3 regions of the Polaromonas sp. P1_F1 genome follow, and region 3 is predicted to be linked to each of the others. Evidence: predicted binding sites of a transcription regulator. Region 3 holds the regulator's gene; each other region holds the start of a gene.

Region 1 (4,133 bases), on a different contig from region 3:
GGCCGTGGCCCAGGCCTTCATCGCAGCCGGTGTGCCGGTTGAAATCTCCAGCAATGTGCGCGGCGCGTTGTGGGCCAAACTCATCCTCAACTGCGCTTACAACGCCGTCTCGGCCATCGCGCAGCTGCCGTACGGCAAAACCGTGCAGGGCGAGGGCGTGAAAGACGTCATGCGCGACGTGGTGGCCGAATGCCTGGCCGTGGCAGAGGCCGAAGGCGTGCAGGTGCAGGGCGACATGCACCTGGCCGTGGACAAGCTGGCCGGCAGCATGCCCAACCAGTTGTCATCCACCGCACAAGACCTGGCGCGCGGCAAACCCACCGAGATCGACTACCTCAACGGGCTGGTCGTCAGGCGCGGTGAAGCGCTGGGTGTGGCCACGCCGGCGAACCGGGTGTTGTGGGCGCTGGTGAAGTTAATGGAAGGCAAGTGACGCATTCAGTTGCTGCCGGCCAGTGCACCAGAGCACTGCCGACGCAGCGAAGCTGACTGCGCTACCGCGGCTTTGACGCGGCCTCGTGTTTCAGCCGGTCAGGCGCGTTGCGGCGCCAGTGTCTTGGTGTAAAGCGACGCGCCGGCCAGGTCTTTCAAGGTGACTGTCATGGCCCTGGTTTTCGCGTCGATGTCGACCTGGCCAAAGAACTGCATGCCGTTGGTGGGTGGCGCGTTCACTTCGGTGGGGGCTTTCTGGTACATCACCTGCATGCCGAAGGTGGCGTCGGTTTTGTTGGGCCCAAATCCACCGGCGTTGAGCGGACCCGACACAAACTCCCAGAATGGCGAAAAATCATTGAACCTGGCCTTGGCCGGGTCGAAATAATGCGCGGCGGTGTAGTGAACATCGGCCGTCAGCCACACCACATTCTTGATGCCGGCACGCTTGATCTCGCGCAGCAGGCGCGCAATTTCGATTTCGCGACCCAGGGGGACGCCATCGTCACCGTTGGCGATGGCTTCCCAGCGGCTGCGGCCGTCGCTGTCTTTGCCATCGTCCACATGCAGGCTGATGGGCATGTCGGCGGCGATCACTTTCCAGACCGATTTTGAGCGCTTCAGGCCGTCCAGCAGCCAGGCAACTTGAGGGCGGCCCATAAAGGCGCTTTCTTCGGTTTCGCTGGTTTGCAGGTTATGGCTGTTGGGACCGCGATAGCTGCGCATGTCGACCACAAACATGTCCAGCAGGGGGCCTTGGGGCAAATGGCGGTACACACGCTCACTCTCCACGTCGGCGGTACGGCGTATGGGCGCAAATTCATGAAAGGCCCGGGTGGCGCGCGCCACCAGCAAGGGCACATTCTTTTCGGTGTAACGCTTGTCGGCACCGAAGTCTTTGGAGTCAGACCAGTTATTGGCCACCTCGTGGTCATCCCATTGCCAGATTTGCGGCACTTCAGCTGCCATGCGGCGCACATTGGTGTCCATCAGGTTGTAGCGATAGCGGCCGCGGTACTCGTTGAGTGTTTCCGCGACCTTGCTGACCTCTTCGGTGACCACGTTGTTCCAGAGGGAACCATCAGCAAGCTTGACCTGCGCCGTGATGGGACCATCGGCGTAAATCGTGTCGCCACAATGCAGGAAGAAGTCAGGGTTGACCTTTCGCATCTGCTCGTAGATTTTCATGCCGCCCCATGCCTCGTTGATGCCCCAGCCTTGCCCGGCCGTATCGCCACTCCATGTGAAGCGCACGTCGCGTACAGCCTTGGCCCCTGCGCCGGCAGGCAGACGCAGGTGGCCGGCCACGGCTTCAGACAGCACACGTTCGTTATGCAGGTCTTGCAGCACCACCCGGTAGAAAATTTCCTGGCCCGCCGGCAGGCCCGTCAGGTCCACGCGCCCGGTGAAGTCGGTGTCGTCCATCAGGTAAGGGCCCCGCACGCGCGTGGCATTGGTAAAACTGGCGGTCGTTGCCCACTCGAGCCAAAGGCGTGAAGGCCGGTCGCTGCGGGTCCATATCACCGCGCCGTCCGCTTTTGGGTCGCCACTTTGAACCCCGTGGGCCATTTGGGGCCGCATGGCTTCGCGCGTGATGAGGGCAGGGGCTGACTGCGCCTTGGCGAGGCGGGGAAGCACCATGGCCGAGCCTCCCAACACGGCAGCAGTCGAATTAACAAATTGTCGGCGATCCATGGGTTTCTCCAGAAAAAGTAGTGGCGTTGGAGCGCCTATTCTTTTGGCAGGACATGTCAGCTTCATGAATCATCTGCCCGTCGAAAAGCTGTGGTGCTGCCGGGTGCGCATCGTCCAAGCCAGCGCCTGGGTGGCCAGACGATGTAACGGTTGGCACCAAAATATTTGTCAATGGCGTTGAAATGCACAAATTTGGGGCGACGCAATCGCCTCCGCAGTGCCTCCGGGGGCCAGCAAGGCCGGATCCGCGGTGTTTTGCTAGCGGCACGGTATGTGCTTGCATCCCTGAGGTCAGGCTGACGAAGGCCTGCGCAGGGTAAAGCGAGCTTCGCGGTGCCCAATCGATCTGAATGGATAACGGCGTCCACTTCGGTCTTCAATCTTTTTGAAGATCTCGAAGTGGATTTTTTTTTGGCAAAACAGGATTTAGAGGGATCGTATGGCTTATTTAGTGCCTTCGGAATTTGTGACCAAGATGGTGGATGCGGGTGAATCCAAAATCTTCATGTCTACCCGCGACACCGTGATCCGGGCCTATATGGCCGGCGCCATCCTGGCGCTGGCGGCCTGGTTCGCCGTCACCATCAACGTGCAAACCGGCCAGCCGCTGCTGGGCGCCGTGCTGTTTCCGGTCGGTTTTGTCATGCTCTACCTGTTCGGCTTCGACTTGCTCACCGGCGTGTTCGTGCTGTGCCCGCTGGCGCTGATCGACAAACGCCCGGGCGTCACGGTCAAGGGCGTTCTGCGCAATTGGGGCCTGGTGTTCACCGGCAACTTCCTGGGTGCCTTCACGGTGGCCGTGATGATGGCAATCTACGTCACCAACGGCTTTTCGACCGAGCCCAACGCCGTGGGCAAGGCCATCGGCGTTGTGGGCGAGAACCGCACGCTGGGCTACCAGAAGTACGGCGCCAACGGCATGCTCACATTGTTCGTGCGCGGCATGCTGTGCAACTGGATGGTGTCGGCCGGCGTGGTGGGGGCGATGATCTCCACCCAGGTGAGCGGCAAGGTGATCGCGATGTGGATGCCCATCATGCTGTTCTTCTACATGGTGTTCGAGCATTCCATCGTGAACATGTTCCTGTTCCCGTCCGGCCTGCTGCTGGGCGCGCATTTCACCATCATGGACTACCTGATCTGGAACGAAATTCCGACGGTGCTGGGCAACCTGGTGGGCGGCCTGGCCTTCACCGGCTTGACGCTGTATGCCACGCACATTAAAACCGGACCGTCACGTTCCTTTAAATAATCTGCTTTCAAAACAAAAGCTCCCGCGCATGCAAGATACAAAGATGCGCGGGGGCTTTGCCGGTACCCCACATGTCCAGTGAACTGAAGATATCGGCAGGCCAGTATTCGGACAAGGGCCGCAAGGAAACCAACCAGGATTTCCACGGCATCTATGTACCCAAAGAGCCGCAACTGAGCGCCAAGGGCATTGCCATTGCATTGGCCGACGGCATCAGCAGCAGTGCCGTCAGCGACGTGGCCAGCCAGTACGCCGTCACCGGTTTCCTTGAGGACTATTACTGCACCTCGGAAGCCTGGTCGGTCAAGACATCGGCCGAGCGGATCCTGAGCGCCACCAACTCCTGGCTGCATGCGCAGACACAGAAAAGCCAGTACCGCTACGACAAGGACAAAGGCTATGTGTGCACCCTGAGTGCCATGGTCATCAAGTCGACCACTGCGCATATTTTTCATGTCGGTGATTCACGCATTTACCGCCTGCGCGGCAAGGCGCTGGAACAACTGACCAACGACCACCGTGTGTGGATTTCCCAGGGCCAAAGCTATCTGGGCCGCGCGCTGGGCTTCAAGCCGCAGCTTGAGATCGACTACCAGACCCAGCAGGTGGAGCAGGGCGACATCTTTCTTCTGGCCACCGACGGCGTGTATGAACACGTCAGCGAATACGACATGGCCGGCCTCATCCACATCTGTGCCGACGAGCCTGGCGGGCTGGATATGGCAGCCAAGTCCATCGTCGAAAAAGCCCTGGA
Region 2 (4,133 bases), on a different contig from region 3:
TCTTGGACACCCAGGGCACCGAATCCAGCGGCAGGCGATAGCCCATGGGCGAGTCGCCCGGCATCAGGTACATGCGTTCTTCGCGGAAAAACCAGGGGCCGGTGGTCCATTTGGGCCCACTCAGCGCGGGCGAGGCGCCTGCGTTTCGTTGCTTGAGTTGCTCCTTGGTTTGTAGCGGCAGCACGTAGCCCACCACCGAATCCAGGCCCTGCATGAAGACGCGGCGCAGGCGTTCGCGCTCCATGGCGTCGTCCAGCTTCGAATCAAACGGGTCGACGTTGACCGGCAGCCGGCGCTCGCGCCAGAGGTAGTACCAGGTATCTTCATAGCCTGGCGTGATGTAGGTGGTGGCCAGGCCCAGCTTGCCCGCCAGTGTCTGCACAAAACGCTGCGCGTCGGCGCTGGTGTAGTTGCAGGGCTGACGCTCGTCGGCGAAGAGGCTCGGGTTCTGCCAGATCGGCTGGCCGTCCTTGCGCCAGAAAATGCTGAGTGCCCAGCGCGGCAATTGCTCGCCCGGGTACCACTTGCCCTGGCCGAAATGCAGGAAACCGCCTTCGCCATATTCGGCGCGCAGCTTTTGCACGAGTTCGGTCGCATAGCCTCGTTTGGTCGGGCCCAGCGCGTCGATGTTCCATTCGGCCGCGTCGCGGTCGGTGGTGGCCACAAAGGTCGGCTCGCCGCCCATGGTCAGGCGCACGTCGCCGGCCGCCAGGTCTTCATCGACCTTTTCGCCGAGCGCCAGCACCGCTTGCCATTGCTCCTCGGTGTAGGGCTTGGTCACGCGTGGTGACTCGTAAATGCGCTGCACCGCCATGTGGTGCTCGAACTCGACTTCGGATTTGTCGACGCCGCCTTCGACCGGCGCTGCGCTCGACGGCTCGGGCGTGCACGCCAGCGGAATGTGGCCTTCGCCGGCCATCAGGCCCGAGGTCGGGTCCAGGCCGACCCAGCCGGCACCGGGCAAAAACACCTCGCACCAGGCGTGCAGGTCGGTGAAATCAGCTTCCGCACCGCTGGGGCCGTCGATGGATTTGACGTCAGCTTTCAGCTGGATCAAATAGCCCGAGACAAAGCGCGCGGCCAGGCCCATGTGCCGCAGCAGCTGCACCAGCAGCCAGCCGGTGTCGCGGCAGGAGCCGCAGGCCAGGCGCAGGGTTTCTTCAGGCGTCTGCACGCCGGGCTCCATGCGGATGGAGTATTTGATGTCCGACTGCAGGCCCTGGTTCAGGCCCACCAGAAAGTCGATGGTGCGTTTGGGCGTGTGGTCGATTTTTTCAAGGTAGCGCTTGAGCAGCGGCGTGGCCGGCTGGGTGGCCAGGTAGGGCGCCAGTTCGCGGGCCTGCAGCGCGTTGTAGGTAAACGGGAATTCCTCGGCGGCGGGCTCCAGGAAGAAGTCGAACGGGTTGAACACCGCCATTTCCACCACCAGGTCCACCGTGACCTTGAACTCGCGCGTCGGCTCTGGAAACACGAGCCGGGCCTGGTAATTGGCAAACGGGTCCTGCTGCCAGTTGATGAAGTGGCCGGCGGGCTCAACCCTGAGGGAATACGACAGTACYTGTGTGCGGCTGTGCGGCGCAGGCCGCAGGCGGACGACCTGGGGGCCGAGTTTGACCAGGCGGTCGTATTTGTAATGCGTGATGTGGCTCAGGGCGACGTGGATGGACAAGGCAACCTCGCTTTTAAAGGAACGGGCGTGCAATCACGCCCTCAGGAAAATACGTTCAACAGACCGCCACATCTTGCGGTCTCAGGAACGCCGTGTAAACAGCTTACCCGGATTTGGTGGCATTTCTGAAAGCAAGAGCTGCGCCACGTGGTCTCTTGAGTGTGAACCGGCTGTTTGGCGCTGTTTGTTGTTTACCTGCCGCGCTTTCCCGTTAAGCTCAAAGCGGTCAGTGCATAAAAACAGTTCAAAGGGGAGGCGGGGTTTGAATCGACCTGTATCGGCCGGGGCACGGCTGTATGCGGCAAGCCCGGGGCCGGTGTTTGCCGGTTTTATTGCGGGTGTTGCCTTGCAGTTGCAGCAGTCCGCCTTGTGGCCGCAACCGGTATATGCCGCCATGGCACTGCTGGCCTGCACCCTGGCTGGCCTGTACCTGCGCTTTGGCAGGCTGCGCCTTCCTTCGTGGGGCAGGGTGGTTTCGGCCTTTGCCCTCGCTGCCTTGCTCGGTGTGGGCCTCACGGGCTGGCGTGCCGGCGTTTTCCTGACTGCGGCGCTCGATCCGGCGCTGGAGGGCCGCGATATCGAGGTCACGGGTCAGGTGCTGGCGATGCCGCAACCCGGAGAAGACGGCGTGCGCTTTCGCCTGGCCGTGGAATCTGCCCGCCTCAATGGTGGCAAAGTCACCTTGCCGCCGCACGTCATGCTGGGCTGGTATTCGGGCTTTGCCGGGCGCGAGCCCGCCGTGCCGGCCCAAGACGCCGACCCATTCGAGATAGCGCTGGCCCTGCAGCGTCAGCCGCAAGTCCTGCGCGCCGGCGAACGCTGGCAGATGACGGTGCGGCTCAAGGCGCCGCACGGCAACAGCAATCCTTTTGGTTTTGACTACGAACTCTGGCTGTGGGAGCAGGGCATCCAGGCCACCGGCTATGTACGTGCCGGCCCGCGCGACACACCGCCGGCGAAACTTTCCAGCAGCTGGCAGCACCCCATAGAACAGATCCGGCAAGCCGTGCGCGAAGCGATCTTTCAGCGCATCGAAAACCGCCAACTGGCCGGTGTCATTGCCGCACTGGTGGTCGGCGACCAGGCTGCCATAGAGCGCGCCGACTGGGATGTGTTTCGTGCCACGGGCGTAGCTCACTTGATGAGTATCAAGTAACTACCAAAACATAATAATCCAAAGAACCCAGGATGTACATTCGATCAATAACACAACAAAGGAGGCGGGATGGAAGCAATCTCAAAACGGAACTTAAACAAATTCATAATCAGACTATTGGTGATTTGCGTATTGGCAAATTGGACCGTGTTGGGGCTCTACTTCTGGAAGTTCGCTCCTGGTCATTGGTTTGAACTCTCCTCAAGTCAAGAAGTCTGGGCGCATTTCGGTGATTTTTATACCGGCCTCTTAAGCCCATTCTTGGGGTTCCTGGCGTTTATTGGAATTTTGTTCACCGTCGTACTGCAAAGCAAGCAACTTGATCTAGCGCACAAGCTGGCAGCGGATACAAAGGCGCAGGCAGATGTTGAAGAGATACAGCGCCTAGTGGCAAATCTCTCCGCAACGATTGACGCGGCACTTGCACGAGCCCCGACCTTTTACGCGGCTATGCACGTGCAGTACATGCGCCAGAGGGCAGCAAAATCCGCTTGACGCTACGGTTTGAAGTTGAAGCCGTGCAGTGGATTTTCGTCTGACACTACAGGTCCTGCATGCAGACGCTTCGTGATGTAGGTCACTAGCCCATCTTCATCTTCAGGGCGATATGTCAGTTTTGTTCCGTCATTCAACGAAACCTCAATGACAGGTTTCTTTCCATCGTCGTCGTACTCATCAAAGTACAGGTACGACAAGTGGTGCGCCCAACCATCTCTTATTTTCAGGCGTACAGCGCGATATTCAACCTCTTCATTAGGGCTCCTCGCTCCCGCCTTGGCTCTTAGCGCTTCATGGCGCGCGTACAGTTTTTTAGTCAGCGCAACTGGATCAGTGCCTGGTAACTCGGGAAAGAGCGGGTAAGTGGCAGCATCCATGACGTGAAAGATCAGCGACTCAATCTGCCCATAATCCCATTTCAATTCCGCGTGGTGTTTCTGGTAGCTGCTTCCCTGCGCCTTTAGTTGGGCTTCCATGTCTGATGTTCCTGGCTCCCAAGCAGTCAGACAAACTAAATGTGGAGGATTCTTGTCACTGTGACCAGCCCGCCATTTCAATGTCTGCATGCATTCTGCGCACTTGCACACATCGGTCAATAAGTTGTTGACCTCGTCGTCCGTATCTGGATCACCCTTGGCAGCGGATTCAGGCAGTTTCCTGGCCCACTCAAACGCATTTTCGTGAACGACTCGCGGGTAGTCGTCCGTGCCTAGTACATCCCGATTCTCAAGCAGTCGATTAACGGAGCGTCTATCCCACGTGACTCCGTTAAAGGTCGGTGCGTCATTCAGTTGATTCGCTATCGCTTGA
Region 3 (4,133 bases):
GGAAAAAACTCCGTCGCTTCTTCGCCCCAGGCGTTTTGTGCCTGCTCGCGGCCGGGGTTCGCCGAGCGGTCGCGCGATGTCTCGAAGGCGGGTTCTTCACGTGTGTCACCCCGATCACCGCTGTCCCGGTTCAGCGGCTGGCCAAATTCGTCGATGGGCTGGTTGCGGTGGTCCTGCTGCACGCGTCCTTCGGCCTGTCCTTGCTGGCGGCGCTGGTCGCGCCCCTGCACGCCGGTGATGCCGGCCACACCTGCCACATCAATACGCTCGCCGTAAGGCGGATTCACCAGCATCACGCCCGAAGGCGCGGGCGGCATGCGCTGCAGGGCGTCGCCGCCGCGGAATTCCACCGCATTGGCCACACCGGCACGCTCGGCATTGCGTTCGGCAAAGTCGACCATGCGGAAAGACACGTCGCTGCCGAACACCGGCGCTGTAGGTTCGGTGATGGCGGCTTCGGCCTGGTCGAGCAGGCCGTCCCAGACATGGCCCTGGAAGGGCAGGTATTTCTGAAAGGCAAAACGGCGGTTGATGCCGGGCGCAATGTTGCAGGCGATTTGCGCGGCTTCAATCGCGATGGTGCCCGAGCCGCAGCAGGGGTCATAGAGCGGCACGCCTTCTTTACAGAGCTGATCCCATCCGCTGGCGGCAATCATGGCGGCGGCCAGGGTTTCCTTCAGCGGGGCATCACCCTTGTCTTCGCGCCAGCCGCGCTTGAAGAGCGGCTCGCCCGAGGTGTCGATGTAGACCGTGACGGTGTCCGTCGTCAGGTGCACGTAGACGCGCACGTCGGGCCAGCGCGTGTCGACGCTGGGCCGCACGTCGTCGAACTTGGCGCGAAAGCGGTCGGCGATCGCGTCCTTGATCTTCAGCGCCGCGAAGTTCAGGCTTTGCAGCGGGCTGTGCTGGGCCGTGATCTCGACCTTGAAGGTCTGCTTGGGCGTGAACCAGATTTCCCAGGCCACGTTGGCAGCTGCGTTGTAGAGGTCTTGTTCGCTGCGGTACTGGTTGTGCTGCAGCTCGATCAGCACGCGCTGCGCCAGCCGGCTGTGCAGGTTGAGCTGCAACGCGTCGCGCCACGAAGCCTGCAGCTGCACGCCGGCGCGCCAGGCTTTGCCGTCGATCCCGGTGACACGCTTGACCTCGGTGGCCAGCAGGGTTTCGACGCCTGCGGCGCACGGTAAAAAGAGTTGGAGTTGATTCATGACTGACTTTGAGGGGCGGGGCAGCGCGGCCTGATTGGGCGGCTAGAGTGATTTGCGCAGGTTGGCGGGCGCGATGCGGAGCGCCTCGCGGTACTTGGCCACGGTGCGGCGGGCGCATTCAATGCCCTGCTCCTTGAGCATTTCGGAAATCTGGTTGTCGCTGAGCGGCTTCTTGAGGCTTTCTGACGAGACAAATTGTTTGATGAGCGCGCGCACCGCTGTGCTGGAAGCATTGCCGCCGGTTTCGGTGCCGAGTGCGGAACCGAAGAAATACTTGAGCTCGAAAGTACCGAAAGGGGTGCCCATGTACTTGGCCGTGGTCACGCGGGAGATGGTGGACTCATGCAGGCCCAGTTCATCGGCGATTTCGCGCAGCACCAGCGGCCGCATGGCGAGTTCGCCGTGCGTGAAGAAGTTTTTCTGCCGTTCCACAATCGCGCTGCTTACGCGCAGGATGGTGTCAAAGCGCTGCTGGATGTTCTTGATGAACCAGCGGGCCTCCTGCAGGCGCTGCTGCAGCGCCTGGCCGCCCTGGCCTTTGTGCTGCTTGAGGGCATTGGCATAAATGTCGTGCACGCGAAGGCGCGGCATGACGTCGCCATTGAGCGAAACCTTGAAGCCCCGGCCCGATTTGATGACGATGACGTCGGGCACGATCAGGTTGCGCTCCACGTTCACAAAGCGGCGCCCGGGCTTGGGGTCGAGCCGGCCAATCACCGTGATGGCGCCCTTGATGGCGGCTTCGGTGAACCCACACAGGTGCGACAGGCGCTTGACATCGCGCTTGGCCAGCAGCTCCATGGGCTGCTTGCACATGGCAATGGCTGCGCGGGTTTCTTCGCAGTCCTTGCAGTCCAGCAGTTGCAGGCTCAGGCATTCCGCCAGGTTGCGCGCACCGACACCGGCAGGCTCCATGTGGTGCAGCAGCTTGAGCGCCATCGCAAAACGCTGCTCCAGCTCTTCCGCCTGCGCCATGTCATCTCTTGCAAGACCGGCCGCGAGCGACGCCAGGCTGTCTTCAAGGTAGCCGTCGTCGTTGAGCGATTCAATGAGGAAGTGCAGCGCGGCGCGATCTTCCTCCGACAGGCGCAAGCTCAGCGATTGCCGGTGCAGGTGGTCCTGCAGCGACTCATGGCTGCCCGTGAGGTCGGAGGCCTCGGCTTCGCTCTCTTCATTGTTGTTCTTGCGCGCCGGTGCGTCGCTTCCCCACTCGCTGTCGTCGGGCGTGGTTTCTACCGTGCCATCGCCTTCCCAGCTTTCCTCGAGCTTGGGCTCCGCACTGACTTCTGCGTCATTCGGGGCTGTAGCGCCAGTCTCGTCTGCGCCGCCAGCTATCGAATCCGTAGCAGATTCAAACTCGCGGCTGTCCTGGCTTACCGGCGTGTTGATGTGCTCCAGCCCAAACTCTTCGCGCACCGCCGTCTCTTCCGACACTTCCAGAAACGGGTTTTCGTCGAGCATCTGCTCGACCTCCTGGCTCAACTCAAGCGTCGACAGCTGCAACAGCCGGATCGACTGCTGCAGCTGGGGCGTCAGCGCAAGATGCTGCGAGACGCGGAGTGACAGGCCTTGTTTCACTGGATTTTCAAATGTGCGGAAAGATAAAACGACATGTCTTCGGCCAGCAGGGGCCGCGGAACTGGCTTCGCCAGGCCGCAGGCGCCGTCCCCAGAGGGGGAGAGGGAGCTACACGAAGTGAGCGACAACAGGGGGGAACCATCTTCACATCTTGAAGTGTTCGCCGAGATAGACTCTTCGTACATCGGCGTTGTTCACGATCTCGGACGGTGTGCCTTGCGCCAGCACATGGCCGTCGCTGATGATGTAGGCGTGGTCGCAAATGCCCAGTGTTTCACGCACGTTGTGGTCGGTGATCAGCACGCCGATGCCGCGCGATTTGAGGAAACCGATGATGCGCTGGATTTCGATCACGGCAATGGGGTCGATACCGGCAAAGGGCTCATCCAGCAGGATGAAGCGCGGCTGGGTTGCCAGCGCCCGCGCGATTTCGACCCGGCGGCGCTCGCCGCCCGAGAGCGCCGGTGCCGGTGAGTTGCGCAAATGATCTACCCGCAAATCCTGCAGCAGCGCGTCGAGCCGCGACTCGATGTCTGCGCGCCCCAGCGGCTTTCCGGTTTTGTCGAGCTGCAGCTCCAGCACGGCACGCACGTTTTCTTCGACCGTGAGCTTGCGGAAAATCGACGCTTCCTGCGGCAGGTAGCTCAGGCCCAGGCGGGCACGCAGGTGAATCGGCATGTGCTCGACCGACTCGCCGTCGATGGAAATTTCGCCTGCATCGGCGCGCACCAGGCCCACGATCATGTAGAACGAGGTCGTTTTGCCCGCGCCGTTGGGGCCCAGCRGGCCCACGACTTCGCCTTTTTGCACGGACAGCGAAACGTCCTGCACCACCTTGCGGCTGCCGTACGATTTTTGCAGACCTTGCGCAACAAGGCGGCTGGGGGTCAGGGCAGGAGCGGCCGGGGCCGCTGAAGTGTCAGTCACCACATCCATCTGTGCAGGTCTTTCTAGTTCTTTTCATTGCCCAGCGTCGTGCTGGGGCGCAGAACCGGGGCGGGGCCTGCGGGCGGCGCCGCGACGGGGGCCGAGGCTGTCGCGCGGGGTGACAGCATGGCGCGAACCCGTCCTGTGGGGTTGCTGGCCGTACGATTTTGCGCGCCCCCATCCACGGTGAAGACGTCGGTGTTGTTGTCGTAAACAATCAGGCTGCCGGTGGTTTCGTCCACCAGGGTGGCGCCGTTGTAGCGGCGCACCACCGCCCGCTTGATGAACTTCACCAGGTCTGCACGGCTGTCATATTCAATGCGTTCGCCTTCGCCTTCGATGTATTCGTCTACGCCGTCACGCTTTTTCCGGTAAAACGCCAGCTTGCCGGGCGCCGCGATGGACACCGCCTGCTGGTAGCCT

What was found. Region 3 encodes sigma-54, which starts transcription at its own class of promoters, with help from an activator protein. Its sites were predicted from a motif close to TGGCANGNAANCTGCTTT; they were not measured.
Region 1: a site for sigma-54 is predicted at 2,390-2,407, ahead of AC1DZE_RS21375 (formate/nitrite transporter family protein). Genes of this name have one in related genera too.
Region 2: a site for sigma-54 is predicted at 1,798-1,815, ahead of AC1DZE_RS13240 (transglutaminase family protein). Genes of this name have one in related genera too.

Annotation. Positions count from the first base shown of each region.
Region 1 is NZ_JBFUBJ010000010.1:88,421-92,553, forward strand. Features, by position in the region: gene AC1DZE_RS21365 (ketopantoate reductase family protein) at 1-433, shown strand, start outside; gene AC1DZE_RS21370 (alkaline phosphatase D family protein) at 532-2,127, opposite strand; gene AC1DZE_RS21375 (formate/nitrite transporter family protein) at 2,567-3,379, shown strand; gene AC1DZE_RS21380 (bifunctional protein-serine/threonine kinase/phosphatase) at 3,451-4,133, shown strand, end outside.
Region 2 is NZ_JBFUBJ010000004.1:216,493-220,625, forward strand. Features, by position in the region: gene AC1DZE_RS13240 (transglutaminase family protein) at 1-1,669, opposite strand, end outside; gene AC1DZE_RS13245 (ComEC/Rec2 family competence protein) at 1,932-2,825, shown strand; gene AC1DZE_RS13250 (hypothetical protein) at 2,895-3,320, shown strand; gene AC1DZE_RS13255 (hypothetical protein) at 3,323-3,799, opposite strand; partial or broken gene AC1DZE_RS13260 (hypothetical protein) at 4,067-4,133, opposite strand, start outside.
Region 3 is NZ_JBFUBJ010000009.1:86,764-90,896, forward strand. Features, by position in the region: gene AC1DZE_RS20305 (THUMP domain-containing class I SAM-dependent RNA methyltransferase) at 1-1,205, opposite strand, end outside; gene AC1DZE_RS20310 (RNA polymerase factor sigma-54) at 1,248-2,783, opposite strand; gene lptB (LPS export ABC transporter ATP-binding protein) at 2,928-3,719, opposite strand; gene lptA (lipopolysaccharide transport periplasmic protein LptA) at 3,734-4,133, opposite strand, start outside.